2 regions of the Maritalea sp. YIW29 genome follow, and region 2 is predicted to be linked to the other one. Evidence: predicted binding sites of a transcription regulator. Region 2 holds the regulator's gene; the other holds the start of a gene.
What was found. The regulator LexA, encoded in region 2, represses DNA repair genes until DNA is damaged. The targets are predictions, from matches to a motif close to TGTTCNNNNTGTGTTCNG.

Region 1 (9,774 bases), on a different contig from region 2:
TGCGGTGGCAAAAGACGGAACGGCGGCGCGGTTTGATAGCGTGTTTGTACCCGTTGAAGTTTCATTGGTTGACTATATTGCTTCGGGATGGGTCGCTGGCCTTGATGACAGCACCATCAAACAAAGGCGCGTCAATTCAATCGATATGGCCACTGCCTCAGCGCAAACAAAAGACTGGGCATTTGAAGTGGCGGTGTTGCGGTTTGAAGGACAAGTTTATCGCTTCATCTTTGCCGCAAAAAGTGCCGGCGCGCGATTGCGTTCGGATTTCCACTCTACATTGGAGAGCTTTAGGAAAATTCGCTCTAACGATTTGAGGCAAATCCAGAAATATCAAATTTCAGTTCTTACCGCCAAAACCGGACAAACGAGCTCAAGCCTTGTTGCTCGTATGAAGGGCGTGTCTGATGCCGCGGCGCTGTTCAACGTGTTGAATGGGTTGCTGCCAGGTGACCAACTTATTGCGGGACAGAGCTACAAGATTGTGGTCAAAAAATAAGGCCGATCGAAATGACCGGCCTTATTGAATTAATTTGATTTGCTTGAAAAACCTATGCGGCTGCTTCTGATGAGTTGCCGCCTTCTTCAGTTTTTGGACCGCGACGTGGGCTTGTCGCCAGGTTTTTTTGGATCAGTTTCAGTGCTTCTGTAAGCGTGATCTTGTTCACAGAGCTGATTTCGCGTGACATGCGATCAATCGCTGCTTCAAACAATTGACGCTCTGAATATGATTGTTCTGGCTGCTCTTCTGAACGGAACAGGTCACGAACAACCTCAGAAATCAAAATCAAATCACCAGAGTTGATCTTGGCCTCATATTCTTGTGCCCGACGGCTCCACATGGTGCGTTTAACGCGCGCACGGCCTGTGACAGTTTTAAGGGCTTTTTCAACTGTTGCTTCTTCAGCAAGTTTACGCATGCCGACGCTTTTTACCTTCGCGAGTGGAACGCGCAGGGTGAGTTTGTCTTGCTCAAAGTTAATGACAAAAAGCTCCAGAGATGTGCCTGCGACTTCTTGCTCTTCTATACCGGTAATTTGGCCAACACCGTGTGCGGGATATACAACATATTCGCCTGTTTTAAATCCTTGACGCTGAACTGACTTCTTAGTTGCCATTCGGTAGTACTCCTGATTGACGCCTTGACACCTTTTGGGGTGTCCTAACTGATCTATACTGACCATTGTTGCAAAAACTGTCGTTCACGAACCCAACTGAGGTCTAGTGATTGGTTACCAAAATCCTAATTTGATTGCATTTGAGCAAAAAAAACGTGCCCTCCGGCACGGTTGGGTAAACGACAAAATTACAACTGTTACGCTAATGTAACACAAAAGCGCGACAGAATCAATTTTGCCGCGTTTTTACGTACTTAATGCTTAATTTTGCCATTATTTGCTTGGCCAACCGCTCGTTGTTGGCGTGGCCAGACAATTGCCGATCAGTCGCCTTCGCCAGGCGCTTCGGAGAAATGGTTTTCCAACTTGTTCTTTTCACCATCGAACTTGGCGGCATCTGCAGGCGGCTCACGCTTTTCGGTGATGTTTGGCCATACGTCAGCAAATTTGGTATTGAGTTCCAACCAAGCTTCTTGGCCCGGCTCTGTATCGGGCAAAATCGCTTCGGCAGGACATTCAGGTTCACACACGCCACAATCGATACATTCGTCAGGGTGAATGACCAACATGTTCTCGCCCTCATAGAAACAATCGACGGGGCAGACTTCAACGCAGTCCATATATTTGCATTTGATACAATTGTCGGTGACGATGTAGGTCATAGGTGAGTTCCGTTAGGTGAATATTTTCGCCATGGCCGTTGGGAAAGTGCAACTGGACTTAAACTGCCCCAATCTTTCCAGCCTAGCGAGAAAACTGTCGGTCTATTGGCTAATGAATTTTTGCGATAAGCGCAAGAGCGGTTTTGAGTAACGCTTTTCAATCCTAGGGCAAAAGAGGAAATGCTGTTTCAATCCGGCGTTTTCAGCTGGTCTGTCTCACGTCTTTCGCGCTTTGTCGGCCGACCTGCGCCTTTTTCACGCACTGCTTGAGGCAGCGGGCGGGGCTCTGTGGACTTGGGCAATGGCGGTGGGCTCAGGTCTTCATAAAGTTGGGCGGCCAAAGTTGCGGACTGTCTTTTCTCACCTGGATCTAGCATTTTAAGAATGCGAATGCCGCGCGGGAGCGTGATGGTGAGCACATCACCAACTTTCACTTTTGCGGCTGCATTGATGCATCTATCTGAATTGACGCGCACATGACCGCCATTCACCAACTTCTGGGCAAGTGTGCGGGTTTTTGCGCATCTGGTGAACCAAAGCCACTTATCTAGTCTTTGCCTTAGTTCCGGTTCACCCATTAGTTCGTTGGCTATTTCTTTAGTGCAGCAAGGGCTGCAAATGGCGAATCTGGATCAATCGGCTTAGATTTTGGCGCCGGTTTCGCGTTTCGCTTTTGATGCTGATTGTTCTTGTTGTTGGGCTTGCCGGATTTTTGGCCTTTGCCCTGAGCATTCTGGTTGCGATTTTGCTCGCGCTTTTTGCCTTGGAACTGCTTGTTGTTTCGGCGCGGCGCTGGATGCCAAACTTCGTCGAACTGTGGCTCAATGGGCTCAGCGGCGGCCGTCGTTTTGTCGTCACCCTCCGCAGCTTCAGCTGGGGTTGTTTCTTCGTTATTGTTTGCCGCTTCAGTCACCGGCTCAGCCGTCACTTCTGCGCTCGCTGGCTTTTCATTATCGTTGGTGATCGGTTCAGCAGTTTCAGCTTCAATCGGCGTGCGTGTCACCTTGTATCCAAGTGAAGCCAGCACGGTAGAAAACTCTTCGCCAGCACAGCCAAGCAATGATGTCATTTCAACCGTTACACGGAACCCGTTGCCATCAGCCGCGCCTTCGGGCGGCGTGTCTTGGTTGCGTTTGGGGTCAAATGCAATCAGCGGGCGAATAAGATCGGCCAACCGTTCAAGAATATCCACACGCACTGCGCGGTTGCCGGTCACCTTGAACCCAGCAATTTCGTAAAGCTCTTTCGCGACTTCTGGATCAGTATCAATTGACGTACGGCCAGAAAGAATGATTTGCGGCAACTCGCGCACGCCCGTCTGACGGACGCCACCATTTTTCAATGCCCAAAGAATCAGTGCGATTTCGCGAGGCGCTGGTTTTAGCGAAAGCGGCAAATAAATGTGGTAGGCGCCAAATTTTATGCCCATTTTGCGCATGATGCCACGCACGTCTTGGTCTAGAGATTTAACGTCATCAGCGATCTCTGTTCGCGGAATAACGCCCAAGCTTTCTGATAAGCGGAAGGCAACACCGCGTGCGGTGCCTTCTAACTCGGCAGGATTTTTCAACGCGATCAACTGTTCAAGTTGCGTGTTCACCGCATGGCGAAGCCATAGATCTAATCGATCTTGCACGGATCCGAGATCTGGGCCAGTGAGGCTTTCGTCGGCCAGAATAACCAAACGTGGCGTCAGGATGTCATCGCCTGGAGATAGTTCAGCAATAACCTCGCCGCGCCAACGGATGAGGCCATCTGCGGTTAAAACAAACTCGTCGTTGGGCGAATCGGTAACTTTTTCCGCTCTCTTTTTGATCTCGGGCGCAATTGCAACGCTTGCGGCAGAGCGCAAGCCTTTGGTTTCGCCGCCATCTTGAGATGAGAGGGTAAATCGAAATCCTTCAATAGAGCCAATCGCTTGGCCCTCCAAGGAAACTTCGCCGCTTTGTGATACTTCTGGAGCCGTCATTTGTTTATCTCTTAAATGGCGCATTAAAACACTCGTGCGACGATCGATAAATCGCTGCATAAGACGCTTATGTAATGCGTCTGATAGGGAGTTTTCAATCTCTTTTGTTTTTTCACGCCAATAGGTAGGGTCTTTGAGCCAATTTTTTCGGTTTGCAACGAATGTCCAGGTTCGAATTTGTTTGATCCGATTGGACAAGGTGTCAATTTCACCATTGTCATTGTCGCAAAACCTGACCTGTTCGGCAATCCAGTCTTCGCTAATTGTTTCAGATTGCGCAAGATTTGCAAAAATTGTGGCAATTATCTCACCATGTTGGGCCGGCGAGATGTTCCGATAGTCCGGAATTGACGCGCATTCCCATGCAAGATGGGTGAGAGTTTTGCCCGATTTGGGCCCAATATCGGGGTGACGCATCAAAAACTCTAACCCCAGCTGGTCTTTTGCAACCGGTACATTGGTGAGTTTTTTGTGGGTCGAGCGCATATCTAGAGAACGCTGCAATGCAGTGAAGGATGAGAAATCCAGCTTCATATTGCGCCATTGCAGCATTTTGACCGGTTCGAATTGATGGGCTTCGAGTTGTTCGACCAATTCGGGTGTAAAACTTTCAGCGCCGCCGGTGACGCCAAATGTGCCATTGCGTTTGTGGCGGCCAGCACGCCCAGCAATTTGGGAGAACTCCGCCGGGGTGAGCGGGCGCATCTGCTTGCCATCAAACTTCATATCTGCAGCAAACGCGACATGGTTGATATCTAAGTTAAGTCCCATGCCGATAGCGTCGGTGGCGACCAAAAAATCAACTTCACCATTTTCATAGAGTTCAACCTGCGCATTACGGGTCCGCGGGCTCAGGGCGCCCATCACCACAGCCGCGCCGCCGCGCTGGCGTCGAATTAGTTCTGCGATGGCGTAAACTTCGTTTGCCGAGAATGCGACAATGGCTGATCGACGAGGCTGCCGGGTGATTTTTTTTGAACCCGCGTAAGTGAGCTCAGAAAACCTTGGTCGCATGATGATTTCGGCATTCGGCAAAAGCGCGGCGATGATGGGTGCCATGGTTGCGGCACCTAGCAAAAGCGTTTCTTGCGTGCCGCGCACGTTTAAGATGCGATCCGTAAATATGTGCCCACGATCAAGATGGGTTGCGGTTTGGATTTCATCGACGGCTACACATTCAACAACCAAGTCGGTGGGCATGGCCTCTACAGTTGCCACCCAATATCTTGCGCCTTTGGGCACGATACGTTCTTCACCGGTCACAAGGGCCACCGCGCCTGTGCCAACCCGGTCCACAAGACGTTGATAGACTTCGCGTGCCAGCAGGCGCAAAGGTAAACCAATCATACCCGAACGGTGCGCCAATATACGTTCAACGGCAAAGTGGGTTTTTCCGGTGTTTGTTGGCCCCAAAATGGCCTTAACGGTTCCCGTGGTGAAGTGGGTCGTCATAAATTGCTCCGGCGTCCTTAAAGTAGCTGCAATAACTGTCTTTTTTTGGGACAGGACAGCGGGTTAAAGCAGCGCTGGATTTACTTCTGGTACGAAACGAGAACGAACACGGACCGAATCGCGGTTCTGTGTTGATTCTGATTTCGTTCTCCACATTATATGGTGGGTCGAAGTGCAATGGGCCACTATTTTTTGAAAATCGTTCATTTTTCGCCCTTGAAATTGCCGACCGGCGTTCATTTGAGTTTCAAATCAATTAATTTGGGGCATTTGATAATGAATGTTGCATTAGTTTGAACAGCGGCAATGTGGTTTTATTTGTGGCGTTAACTTCTGGCGTTGGAAATGTGGGGCATTTAGGGCGAATTTTTACCAAAAAGAAATTGACGTGTCGAAACGAGAACGCGCTTCAGGCGTTTATGGTTAATGGAACTGAGCCAAAATCTCGAGGTTTTTTAGTAATTTAGCCGGGTGAGTACCATGGACAAGTCGCCAAAAGCCGTGCCGACCAAAACCCGATAGGGAATCATATAGCCGGAGTTGCCCAAAGGGGCGTACCAGATCAGAAAGCGCTGGTTGCTTTTCATGTAATTGGTGGTGTCCGAATTGGTGAAGTGGCCAGAAATTGGCTTGTAGCGCATGGTGCACAACATCACAGGCCCCTGATATCCAGTGCGTTTGGATGTGGCGGTTTGCTTTTCAGCGAATTTGAGATCGAGATCATATCGCTCAACGCCGGTATAGACATTGAAATTGTGGTTGCAGACTTCTGGGCCTAACGTGTCGGCCTTCACAAGAAATGCCGCAACTGGATCGTTGATGCCACGGCGATGTTTTGAGACAACGGGCACACGGTTGTTGTTTTGGCTTAGGGGTGGCACCACTTGCATGCTGGTGACATTGCCGTTGTTGGCTTGGAATTGAACGGTGAACGTGTCGGCGCTGGTTTTGGTTTCCAATAGGAACCGATTGGATTGAAGCTGTTTGCCACTTGAAGAACCGCTTGATGTCAGTCTTGCTGTACCTGCCGCCACCAAAGATGCAAGACCAGAAACATCACCACTAATGTTGACGCTGTAATTGTTGCCGTCATCCTTAAAGCTCACCCCAACTTCCGCAATATTGACCCCACGTAAGGTGACCACATATCGTGCTTGGCTGTCTAATGACGCAGCGAACCCGTTTGTGGGTAACAATGCGAAGATAAGTAGGGTAAGAAGGGTGCGGAAAAGAGTTTGTAAGGGGTATGCGGCCACGATGTCGGTCGCTCCTTGGCTAATGCGAACTGGTTTTACGAATCACTGATTTTTTACAGTGCCGACATGGAATGACGCTTTCAAGGCATTTCACGATGTAAAATCAACAGAAGTGCTTGACTAATGCCAGCCCATTATCTATTTAAACGCGACTTTTTCATATAATTGAGACCTATCGGGCTCGGCGTAATGCACGAGACAATTCAGGTTTTATGGATCGAACGGGAACAAAAAACATGGCACGTCGTTGTGAACTTTCTGGCAAAGGTGTGATGTCTGGCAATAATGTGAGCCACGCGCTCAACCGGACTCGCCGTAAATTTTTGCCAAACTTGTGCAATGTGACTTTGATGTCTGAAGCTTTGGGCCGCAATGTGAAACTTAAGGTTTCTGCAGCGGCTTTGCGTACAGTTGAGCACCGCGGTGGCTTGGACGCTTATTTGCTTAAAGCGAAAGACACTGAATTGTCAGATCGCGCATTGGGTGTGAAAAAAGAACTTCGTCAGGCGCTTGCGTCTTAAGGAAACGGTTCTTCTAAAGAATTCAAATTTGATACCGCGCAACATAATGTTTCGCGGTATTTTCTTTTCTAAGTGGCGCCGGTCTTTTGCCGGAATTGCTGCGTAAAATAGAGGTGCATTTTCATGCTCACTCGCTTTTTGATTGCAATTGTGGCAATGGCAATCGTTGTTGTTTCATCGAACTTCCTTGTTTCTCATCCTGTTGATTTTCAACTTGGCATGTTTGATCTCAATGAGATCCTGACTTGGGGTGCCTTCACTTACCCATTTGCATTTTTGGTAACAGACCTGACCAACCGCCATTTCGGTCCGAAATCGGCGCGCATTGTCGTATTGGTCGGCTTTTCGTTGGCGGTTTATCTGTCGCTCAAACTTGCCGACCCACGCATAGCTGTTGCTTCGGGTTCCGCATTTCTGGTGGCCCAACTTCTAGATGTTTCCATCTTTGATAAACTTCGCAACGGCGAATGGTGGCGCGCACCGCTAATTTCATCAGGCATTGCCACGGTGATTGACACAGTTATCTTCTTCACACTGGCATTCTCACCAGCATTTTCTGGCATTGACCAGTTTTTCAACCAAGCAGACACATCGCTTGGGTTTGGTGTGCCGTTCCTAAGTGTCGGGCCTGAAGTGCCGTTATACGTCTCGCTGGCTGCCGGGGATATGCTCGTGAAAATGCTGATGGTCTTTGCTCTATTGGCACCGTTCAACTTGCTTCGCCGGTTCATTGCAGACCGACAAGTGGTGAGGGACGCAACTGCATAGCATTCATGAATGTGAAATTATCGGATTTAGCCAATTTGTTTGTGAGCGCGATTTGGCAACCAAAGCGCCCCGATCCTGTCGGGGCGTTTTTTTGTGTGGTGAAATGCGCAACATAAATTGATCAAAAAGTATGTTTAGATTTGGGAAAGCCGATAGCGAGCTTGCTGACTTGTTTGACCCTACCTAACGGAGCACCACCATGAAAAATCCAATCGCCTTCGCCCTTTTGGTTCTCTTTGCGGCCACTTCTGCATTTGCGCAGGATGACGCTTATGGCGGTGCAAAAAATGTGCCCGAATTCTCCCCGGCCTTTGAAAATCAAACCCGCGCGCCAATTCTTGCTTCGAAGATGTCTTTGAAAACAGAAATGATAGCCACTGGTCTTTCGAACCCTTGGGGCATCGCGAAACTGCCCAACGGCGGTTATCTGGTCAGCGAGCGAAAGGGCCAGCTGCGGTTTATCACGGCAACCGGAGAGTTGGTTAAAGACCCGATTAAGGGCATACCAGAAGTATTTGCCGAGCGGCAGGGCGGACTGCTTGATGTGGCGTTGGCCCCAGACTTTGAGCAAAGCCGGGTGATCTTCCTTACCTATGCAAAACCTATGGGCAATAATTTATCTGCGACAGCGGCGGCCCGAGCGGTCCTATCTAACGATATGCGCAGCCTCACGGAATTGAAGGATATATTTATCCAACATCCTCCTTCGCCATCGCCTATGCATTTTGGCAGTCGAATTGTATTGCATAACGGTTTTGCCTACATCACAACGGGTGACCATTCATCCGAGCGAGAGCGCGTGTTTGCACAGGATTTGGACAAGAGCTACGGCAAAGCCATCCGGGTGACACAGGATGGGGAAACTCCAAGCGATAATCCCTTTATTGATCAAGAGGGGGCAATCGACACGATTTACGCCCTTGGAATGCGCAATGTGCAAGGCGCTGCCTTGCGCCCGGGCACCGACGAGATTTGGTTGCTTAGCCATGGCCCTAAAGGCGGTGATGAACTGAACAGGCTACAAGCTGGGGCCAATTATGGTTGGCCAGTTGTCAGCTATGGTGAGAACTATAGCGGTCGCCCTGTTGGCAGTGGTAAGCCGCGCGCCCAAGGCTTTACAGAACCTAGATACTATTGGGACCCGGTAATTGCGCCCAGCGGCTTTGCCTTTAAAACAGGTGAAGAACTTTCGGATTGGAATGGCAACATCATTGCTTCTTCGCTTAATCCGGGTGGTATTGTGCGGCTGACCCTTGATGGCGACAAGGTAACAAGCGAAGAACGGTTGCTCCCCAAACTTGGTCGCGTTCGCGATGTTGAGATCGATCATGACGGATCGATCATTGTGCTCACCGATTCTCGAAATGGGCAAGTGGTGAGAATTACGGCTGAGCGCTGACCATTGAATAGTCAGTTCCGCCAAACCAATATCAACCAAAAAGCCCGCCGCAACAATGCGACGGGATCCAATTTTCTAGTTTTAGGTGGCTCTGTTTAGTTTGCAGCCAAGTAAGCCGCCAAAATATCGCGGGCCGCTTTAAGATCCGTTTTGTCGATCATTTCTGTGACCGTGTGCACATAGCGACAACCAACAACAATGCCGACGGCTTTTGCTCCAGCAGCAGCTTGTTGCGCCGCTGCGCCGTCTTGGCCGCCACGGGCGAGAACGGTGCGCTGGTAAGGAATGTCGTTTTTCTTCGCCACCGCTTCAACATCACGCACCAGATCAATGTCGGCGATGAACGAGCTATCTTTCACGTGAAGGCCAAAGCCCTTGCCTTGAACGGTGACGGATTGATGCTCAGGCACGCCTGGGGTGTCACAAGCAAGCGTTACGTCGATGCCAAGGCCGATGTCCGGCTGGATCGCATGGGACGCTGTGCGGGCACCGCGCAGGCCAACTTCTTCTTGGGTGGTAAAGGCCACGTGGATTTCGCAATCATGGGTGGACTTGTCTGCCACCAATTTGCGGATAGATTCGATGCCCAACCAACACGCAACGCGGTTGTCCAAGGCTTTAGAAACCAC
Region 2 (9,774 bases):
ACGGGGATGCGCCAGTCCATTGCGTTGAAGATGGTGATTTGACGAGCAGAATTTACCAAATGGTCGTCGCCGCGCAGAATGTGCGTGACACCCATATCGTGATCGTCAACGACAACAGCTAGCAGATAAGTCGGGGTGCCGTCTGACCGCAGAATTACGAAATCATCCAGATTTTCGGCTTTGAAACGCACATCGCCTTGAACTTTATCATGAACGATGATTTCGCCTTCAGTCGGGGCTTTGATGCGCACAACGAATGGCGCATCGGCCGGGGCGTCGCTCTCAGGTCGATCGCGCCAACGGCGATCATAGACCATTGGGCGGCCGTCAGCTTTCGCCTGCTCACGCATTTGCGTCAGCTCTTCAGCCGTCGCATAGCATTTATAAGCTTTGCCTTCGGCCAATAATTGGTTGGCAACTTCCGTGTGGCGACCAATGTTTTTCGACTGATAGATAGGCTCACCAGCATAATCTAGGCCAAGCCAGTCCATGCCCGTGATAATGGCCGCAATTGCTTCGTCGGTTGAACGTTCTTTGTCGGTATCCTCGATACGGAGCAACATTTCACCGCCAAGGGATTTGGCCAGCGCCCAGTTAAATAGGGCGGTGCGGGCGTTGCCAATGTGCAAAAATCCGGTTGGTGACGGCGCGAACCGTGTGATCACTTTTTCTGTCATGCTGAATGTTCTCAATTATAAAATGAAGACTGAAGCCTACAACTGTTGCCGGTTTGGTTCGGCAATGCTGGCGAATTTTTGCCGCATGTGTAACATAAGCGGAATATTGCGCAAGATAGAGGCGAGCTAATGGCCACTTTTGAAAGCGAAACGATACTTAAAAGCCATACTCAATTGTCGCCCAAGGGTGACGAACCTGTTCGCCTGCGCCAAAAATCAAACCCGGAAATCCAAACTTCTCCGGTTGTTTCATTTAAGAGCGCTGTTTCTCGGGCGATCTATCATCGCCAATTTATCGTACTTGTGCCGTTTGCGCTGATTGTCGGCATTTCTCTCTATAAGAATGTCCGGTTTGAGCCTAACCCGCTTGCGGTTCTGCTTGTTTTAAGTGTGTTGGCTATCGGGTTTGTTTGGCAACGGTTGAGGCAAAAGACGGGAAGGGCGCTTGCCCTAATCTTGGCAATTTGGAGTGGCTATGGATTGATTGCTTTAAGCGCTCAGTGGTTCGGCACAAAGATGATCAGCTATCCAATGGCCGTGAATGAGCTAACCGGTCAGATTGTTCAGCGCACGTCCATTCAAGGTGGGCGCGAACGGCTAGTGATCGAGCAGCTTGGTGGTGACGCGCGACTAGAAAATGTTCGCCGACTGCGCCTGAATGTAAAAGCAGATCATTTTGATCCTGAAAGAGTCTTTCAACTCGGTGATCGGATCATGCTGCGGGCGCGGATAATACCTGTGCCAAAACCGGTTTATCCGGATAGTTATGATGCGCAGTTTCATAGCTTTTTTGCTGGGATCGGCGGGTTCGCCAGTTCCCTTGGGCCAGCAAAAGTGACTTCACCGGGGGGCAAATCAATTGCCGCGCAAGTTGATGGTGTCCGGTGGTCGATTGGCGAACGGCTGGATCAGTATTTGTCCAAGCAGCAAGCAGGCATTGCCCGGGCGCTGATTATTGGAGATCAATCCGGCATTGCCAGTGAATTGCGCGAGCAAATTGCCAATGCCGGTTTGGCCCATGTGCTGGCAATTTCTGGATTGCATCTGACTTTGGTGGTCGGCAGTGTTTTTATATTGGTTCTATTTTTGATTTTGCAGGTGAGCCGTCGCGACAGGTTGATCAAGCCAATGGCGGCGATGTTCGCCATAGGGGTAGCAGTTGCCTATCTTTTGATTTCAGGGTCAAATTTGGCAACCCAACGCGCGACGTTGATGTTGGTGTTGGCATTTGTGGCCATCATTGCGGGTCGGCGCGCGATCACCATGCGCAACGTCGCGCTTGCTGCCATTTGCATTATCGTATTGTTTCCGCACGAGATTTTTAAACCAGGATTTCAACTGTCTTTTGCTGCTGTGGTAGGCTTAGTCGCTGTTTATGCGGGCATTGGCCGGTCGGCAATTATCTTCCCGTATTGGGCGAAGTTGTTTGGCGGCATTGCGCTGACGAGTCTAATTGCAGGGATTGCAACTGCGCCTGTCGCCGCCGTACATTTTCAACAATTCGCACCATTGGGTTTAATCGGAAACCTAATTGCTGTTCCCATTGTTGGGTTCTTCGTCTTACCATGTGGCCTGATTTCAGTATTGCTGATGCCTGTTGGCCTTGAAGGACCGTTCCTGATGTTAATGGGAGCGGGGATCGACACGATTGTACACATCGCGAAATATATTTCGACGATAAGCGCAGAGTTCACACAGACACCTATGTTGGCGCGTTGGGTTTTGCCGGCTTGTTTGTTGATGTTGGGCTGGTTGAGCTTTTTTCACGGCAGGATAAAATTTTTGGCGCCAATTGCCTTCGCGCTATGCTTGTTTGCCTTCGGTCCAGCTAAGCATCCATTTGCGGTGATTTCAGACAGCACGCAGGCGATCATCATCAATCATGGTACAACATTTGCGCAACTGGGCCGCAAGTCGAATAGTTTTACAACAAGGGCGTGGGCAGAGCGGTTTGGCGCAAACTTGCTAGATGATGACGCCATTGGTGGCTGCGATCGCCATGGCTGCAGTGCTCAGGTTGAAGGTGTGGTGATCTCAGCGGTAAAAGACAGCGTTGGCTTAAGAGAAGATTGCTCTGTTGCCGACATTTTGATCGTAAGGCAACGGCGCTCTGTCAGCTGTCCCAATGCGTTGGTCATCACACAAAGAGAACTTGATGACTTTGGCGTTGCGATATTGTTCAGAAATAGCGTAGGCGAAATTGAGGTAAAATGGGCGCTGCACGATCACAACCGTCCTTGGCGTCCGTGAGCCAACATCAATCAAAAAAGACCCGAGCAACCAATGCATAAAGCGTAGTTGTCGGGCCAAGTGTTCGCAATCGGGGATGTTGGGACCACGAGGTCACAACGGGGTCAGTACTTGCGAAATAAACCAACCAATCGTCCCTGAACCGCTACTTGGTCAGGGCCGAAAATTCTTGTTTCATATGCTGGGTTTGCTGCTTCAAGGGCAACAGACTGCCCCTTTTTGCGCAAACGTTTCAGTGTCGCTTCTTCGTCATCGACCAAGGCGACAACAATTTCGCCGTTGCTGGCAGTGACTTGTTTCTTGATCAGCACCGTATCGCCGTCAAAAATGCCCGCATCGATCATCGAATCGCCACTAACTTCCAGCGCGTAATGTTCACCGCCGGCAAGCATTTCTGGGGGCACAGAAATGGTGTGGCTTTGTTCCTGAATTGCAGCAATTGGAACACCCGCCGCAATCCGACCCATAACAGGGATCGTAACCGGAGCGTCAGTATTCTCGTCCTGAGCAATTGGAGCCGCTGAAACTGGTTCACGCGCTCTGCCCAGGTCACCTTGAATGACACTTGGCTCAAACTTGGACTTCTTGCCACCAAGGGAAGGGTTCATACTGTCTGGCAAGCGAACCACTTCCATTGCACGCGCCCGATTGGGCAGACGACGAATAAATCCGCGCTCTTCCAGAGCTGTAATTAGACGGTGAATACCGGACTTAGATTTCAAATCCAATGCATCCTTCATTTCATCAAATGAGGGAGGTACGCCACTTTCCTTCATGCGCTCATGAATAAACATCAGCAGTTCATGTTGCTTGCGGGTCAACATTTTGAAGTCCTTTACAGCCTGATTTAGAATCGGAACAAATGTTGAACAACTATAACTGTTCTTTATATGTTCTGCAAGTGGGTCAAAATTTGGCGAAATGATGAGGCTCTCTAACTGTGTGTTCGAATTGCAACATTTCAGATGTGTGTGCCACAAAGTCGCGCAAATGGGTTGCAAATCACGGCAACGTGAGTGTATTGCACAATTGTCTTTAATCAGGCTGGTCCCGCCAGCCACAACGCCAAGGAGGTTTTTATGTTCAATTCACAAACACTTCTGGCAACTTGTTTGCCAGTTTAACACTAGCGCAACCGATCCTTCGCCCAGCGTCCAAGCTGCGGCCGTCTAAGGTTCATCTTTTCAAACTCCCATAGTCTACGCGTGGCGTGGACTATCAACAATCAGTCGCTGTCATTTTCCGCGCTGCATCTGCGCGCGGCGATTTCAGCACAATTATATTCAAAATTAGGAGCGGCGAAGCTTTGTGCTTTTTGCCGAGCGAATACACATGAAAAAACAACATGCAATATCTGAGCAATATTTCGAACGATTAGGTCGGTACCTACGTGTCTTTTTGAACTATTTGGAGGCTCGTCAAAAACGCAAGATTGCGCGAGCCTATTATTTAGGAGCTGGCGATTTGAGCCCGCACATAAGAAAAGATATAGGGCTTGGAAATGAGAACAAACACTTCTAATAAACTTCGTATGAAGGGGCGGGCAATTGGGCACCGCCCCTTTATTTATTGTGGTGCGGGTTCAGTTTGCGCGCCTGATAGTTTCTTGGCGTTCGGCGACAGGAAAAACGCAATCACAAAAAGAACCGTCATCACCAGAACAATGGTTGGGGCAGGGGCGCTATCGATGAAAAAGGCAATATAGACACCCAAGAATGAAGAGCCGACGCATAAGAGTAATGCCCAGACCAACATTTGACCAATTCGGCGGGTGATAAGGTATGCAATTGCGCCGGGTGCAACCAAGAGCGCAATCGCGAGAATAATGCCAACCGCTTTCAGCGCTGCCACGACACTTAGCGAAATGACCGCCAATAGACCATAATGCAGCCATTTAACGGGCAGACCGATGGCGCTAGCATGTTGCGGGTCAAAGATGTAAAGCAGCAAGTCGCGCCAACGAAATGCAATCAGCACAGCAATAAGGGCTGAAATGATGCCGGTTTCGAACAGGTCATAGAGGCTGATGCCCAACATATCGCCGAACAGAATATGGTCTAGGTGAACGTCGGTTTCAATTTTCGTGTAGAGCACGATGCCAAGGCCGAACATGCCGGAAAATACGACCCCCATGACCGTATCTTCTTTAACGCGCGAATTTTCGGTGATGTATCCGGTTGAAATCGCGCAGGTCATACCCGCCACGAACGCCCCGATGGCAAGGGGGATACTCAAAATGTAAGCCAGCACAATACCGGGCAGCACTGCGTGTGAGATCGCATCGCCCATCAACGACCAACCCTTTAGGACCAAAAAGCACGATAAAAGCGCGGCTGGGATCGACACCAAGATCGAAATGATGAAGGCGTTGCGCATAAATTCAAATTGGAATGGCGCGAGCGGGTCACTGAGGAACAGGTCGATCATATTGATGGCTCCTCAATTGAGGCGCGTCTTGCGCGTTGTGCCAACATGCCGTGCTTGGGCGCAAAGATGAATGCTGTTAGAAACATCATGGTTTGCAGCACAACGATGATGCCGCCCGTGGCACCATCCAAAAAGTAACTGATGTAAGCGCCAACCAGAGCGCTCATGGTGCCGATGAAGACGCTCACGGCGATTAGGCGCGGGAAACGATCCGTTAGTAGATATGCGGTTGCACCAGGGGTTACCACCATGGCGATGACCAAGAATGCCCCAACGGTTTGCAATGCGGCGACGGTACATGCGCTTAATAGGGTGAAAAATAAGATTTTTAGCAATGTCGGGTTGATGCCGATCGAACGGGCATGTTCCTCATCAAAGAATGTCACCATCAAGTCCTTCCATTTTAGAAGAAGGATTGAGAGCGATACCACAGAGATGATGACCAATTGGATTGTGTCAGATGGAGTGACCGCAAGGATGTTGCCCAACACAATGGTTTGAATGTTCACCGATGTGGGTGAAAGCGATACCATGAACAGGCCAAGTCCAAAGAACGACGTGAAGATGAGGCCGATAATGGCGTCTTCGCGCAGTTTTGTGCGTTGATTTAAAAACAACATAGCAGCAGACGCCAACGCGCCTGAAAAGAAAGCACCCACGGCAAAAGGCAAACCAAGCATATAGGCCCCGGCAACACCGGGCACAATTGAGTGCGAAAGTGCATCGCCAATCAGCGACCAGCCTTTCAGCATCAGGTAGGCCGACAAAAATGCGCACACCGCGCCAACTAAAGCGCTGACCCAAATCGCGTTTCGCATATATCCATAGGTGAGGGGTTCGAGCAGCAGATCAATCATCATCATTGCTCTTTGTACGACGGTGTTTCATTTTGTCTTGCTCGCCATACATGACCAGCGGACGTTCATCGTCAGTGATCACGGCAATCTGTCTGGCATCTTCGTCATCATGTAAATCGGTGCCGCCAAATACGAAGTGGCGCAACACGCCGCCAAAGGCCTTTTCCAAATTATCTTGGGTGAAGACGTCGGCCGTTTCGCCAAAGGCAAGCACCGTACCTTTGACCAGGATTGTGCGGTCGCAAAATTCAGGCACAGAGCCCAAATTGTGGGTAGAGACGAGGATAACTTTGCCTTCGTCGCGCAAGGATCGTAACAGCGCAATAATTGTGTCTTCGGTCTTTACGTCAACGCCAGTGAATGGTTCGTCCAACAGAATGACTTCGCCTTCTTGCGCTAGTGCTCGGGCAAGGAAAACGCGTTTCTTTTGCCCGCCGGAGAGCTCGCCAATTTGGCGATGCCGAAACTCTTCCATATTCACCCGGGCAAGTGCTTCATTGACCATTTCATGGTCATGTTTCTTTGGGCGTCGCAAGAACCCCATATGGCCATAGCGCCCCATCATCACCACATCTTCCACCAAAACGGGGAAGTTCCAGTCGACATCTTCTGTTTGAGGAACATAGGCCACCAGATTGTCCTTTAGGACGTCACGAACTGACCGCCCTAAAATTCGCACATCGCCATTTGCGATGGGTGCGAAGCCCATGATGGACTTAAACAATGTCGACTTGCCGCTGCCATTGATGCCGACAAGTGCCGCAATTGTTCCTTGCGGCAGCTGAAATGTGGCATCGCGCAGGGCCGTGTGCCCATTCCGGTAAGTCACAGTCACGTTGGAAACATTTATGCCCAATTGGCTTTTATCCGCGACCACCGCGTTGCTCATATCATTCACTTTGTTAGCCCGTCAGCGATTGTGTGAGATGTGATCCGCAACAAATCGAGGAATGTGGGCACCGGGCCGTTTTCGTCTGTCAACGAGTCCACATATAGAACACCAGCATAATGCGCATCTGTTTCTCGGGCAACTTGCTCTGCTGGCGCAGATGAAATCGTGCTTTCGCTGAAAATGGCGGTGATATTGTTCTTGCGGATCTGATCGATCACATTACGTACCTGCTGCGGTGTGCCTTGTTGATCGGCGTTAATGGGCCAAAGATAAAGCTCTTTAAGACCGAAATCTCTTGCGAGGTAGCTGAATGCACCTTCACTGGATACCAACCAGCGTTGTTCCACCGGAATTTGTTGAATTGCAGCGCGGGCTGGTTCAACAGTTGCGGCGATTTTCGTTTTATAGGTTTCAGCGTTTGCGAGGTAGGTTTCAGCGTTCTCCGGATCATGCTCGACGAACGCTTTGGCGATATTGTCGACATAAATTTGCGCGTCGCTTGCAGACATCCAAGCATGGGGATTTGGTTTGCCTGAATAGGGGCCTTTAGCAATGCCCATCGGCTCAATGCCTTCGGTGACCGTCGCGCTTGGTACATCACCCAAATTGTTGAAAAATTTCTCAAACCAAAGTTCGAGGCCCAATCCGTTCCACAGCACCAAATCAGCATCTTGGGCACGAATGATGTCGCGCGGTGTGGGTTGATAATTGTGAATTTCTGCGCCGGGTTTGGTAACTGATTCAACTGTGGCGGCATCGCCGGCGACATTTCGTGCCATATCCGCAATGATTGTGAATGTGGTGACCGCTTTGAACTTCGCAAGCGCCGGCGTTGCAGTGCTGACCGCTAACCCCGCCAAAAGGGCACCAATTGCGACGAAAGATTTTGTTACAGACATCAATTTCCCTATCAACTCAAATTGTGTGTTGAGATGACGGTAGTGCAACTGCAAATCGTTTGCAACAACTATTGCGAATGATTTGCAGATGGAAATTCAAAACTATGGATGGAAGCAATGTACTGTCCCTAGGCAGCAATAGGAACCAAATCGGTTGGTGGTATTTCGACCGGTGCTTCAGCGCGAATGAGGGCAAGTGAGATGATTTTGAGAACAACCTCGTTATATTGCATGCCTTGATTGTAAAAACACGCTCGCGGAAAGTAGCTCGATACCGGCGTCATGCCAGGAACTAGATTTGCTTCCATGAAGTAGGGAACATTGTCACCGTCCATTTTGATGTCAATCCGACCAAAATCCTGCACTTTCAACGCCGTAAATATCTCATCGACAAACCGATTAATCAAAGATAATTCCGGTTCGACGATCAAACCGAGTTGTTCATTGTTTTTAGATTTCTCTAAACATCCTAGTACGCGATCACCCTTGATATTGACGGGCACGATGATTTCAACTGGCGAAATTAGTCGTTGGCCGTTTGAGGGATCATCCAGCACAGCAACGGTAAATTCGCGGCCAGATAGATATGTTTCAACAAGCGCTGGCACTCCATACACCGCATAAATCTCTTCAACTTTACTGCGGTAGCTAGAAAAATCATGCACTATGGAGTTCTCATCAATGCCATTTCCATTTGCGGCATCCATCGGTTTTACAAATAGCGGAAAGGGAAGCGGCAGCTGATCTTGTCGCTCAAAGCGATCTGGTGTGGCAACAAAGAATCTAGCCGTGCGCAAGCCTGAATCAAAGACCGCGCGTTTCGCCCAACTTTTATCCGAATCGTGTCTCAGCGTTGATCTGTTTGAACCGGTGAATGCGATTTCACGGTCAGCAAAAAAGTCAGATAGCCAAACCTCTTTCCCCAATATTTCGTCGTAAATGTATTTGACGCACAGCACCGCCAAATCGGGTTTGAGAAGGGCAATCTGCTCCAGTTCTTGGATTGTGCTGACGACGTTGAAGGTGACGTGTGTGTAGTGAGCTTTTAGAATTTCATAAATACCGCGGCTGGTTTCAACTGTACCAAATGCCGTTTCTTTCATGCCAGTCGTATCGATGGTTACAACTTCTATGTGCTTCTTGATCATTGCCTGTCCTTTGATTTGCTATGCATATTTCAAAGAAACAGGTTGCTGGCCCAGCTCTTTCACCAATAAACCGCAAAGGGATTGGAGCACGAAAAAAACGTGTCCAATTGCGGTATGCGAGTTGTGTAGAAATACTTAGAAAGAACGCGGCCACAAATGCCGCGCAACGAAGCCTGAGAATAAGCCAGAGATCGATACGCATGTAGTAAGCCTCAATTGGGCTTTAAGCAAGGCGGTGTTTTGTTAGTGGTTGTAGATCTTGTGCCAATCCATTTTCAAACGCATCGTTGGGGTTATTGGAGTTTGCAAGAATTGATTTATGTTTGGGGGGGGTAAATTTGAAGGACCTGCTATGCACAAAGCGATATTTCCCAAGGGATTAGAAAATCACCCTCGACTTGAAGAGCTAAAAATGTCGCCGGCAATCTTATCCGGCGATCACCTGTTTTTGACGGGAGCATCAGGGGCAGGCGTCAGCGGCGAGATTTCAAGTGATGCCGAAGAACAGTTTCATATTGCATTCGGCAAAATTGGAAGCGTTTTACTTGCAGCTGATTTGGATTTCGGTGATCTAGTGGAAATGACCAGTTATCATGTTGGTCTGCGGGAACATATGGAACTTTT

Region 1: AC2D8L_RS13225 (helicase-related protein) is a predicted target of LexA. The motif match lies at 5,289-5,306, and genes of this name have one in related genera.

What each region holds. Positions count from the first base shown of each region.
Region 1 covers NZ_JBXVVF010000002.1:810,933-820,706, forward strand. The annotation lists gene AC2D8L_RS13205 (M48 family metalloprotease) at 1-499, shown strand, start outside; gene AC2D8L_RS13210 (CarD family transcriptional regulator) at 552-1,118, opposite strand; gene fdxA (ferredoxin FdxA) at 1,442-1,780, opposite strand; gene AC2D8L_RS13220 (RNA-binding S4 domain-containing protein) at 1,969-2,358, opposite strand; gene AC2D8L_RS13225 (helicase-related protein) at 2,370-5,201, opposite strand; gene AC2D8L_RS13230 (DUF3108 domain-containing protein) at 5,657-6,457, opposite strand; gene rpmB (50S ribosomal protein L28) at 6,694-6,978, shown strand; gene AC2D8L_RS13240 (VUT family protein) at 7,102-7,746, shown strand; gene AC2D8L_RS13245 (PQQ-dependent sugar dehydrogenase) at 7,946-9,145, shown strand; gene AC2D8L_RS13250 (M42 family metallopeptidase) at 9,241-9,774, opposite strand, start outside.
Region 2 covers NZ_JBXVVF010000001.1:935,123-944,896, forward strand. The annotation lists gene gltX (glutamate--tRNA ligase) at 1-677, opposite strand, end outside; gene AC2D8L_RS04580 (ComEC/Rec2 family competence protein) at 807-2,927, shown strand; gene lexA (transcriptional repressor LexA) at 3,032-3,751, opposite strand; gene AC2D8L_RS04590 (metal ABC transporter permease) at 4,494-5,354, opposite strand; gene AC2D8L_RS04595 (metal ABC transporter permease) at 5,351-6,211, opposite strand; gene AC2D8L_RS04600 (manganese/iron ABC transporter ATP-binding protein) at 6,204-7,100, opposite strand; gene AC2D8L_RS04605 (metal ABC transporter substrate-binding protein) at 7,106-8,002, opposite strand; gene AC2D8L_RS04610 (D-alanine--D-alanine ligase family protein) at 8,131-9,150, opposite strand; gene AC2D8L_RS04615 (RidA family protein) at 9,503-9,774, shown strand, end outside.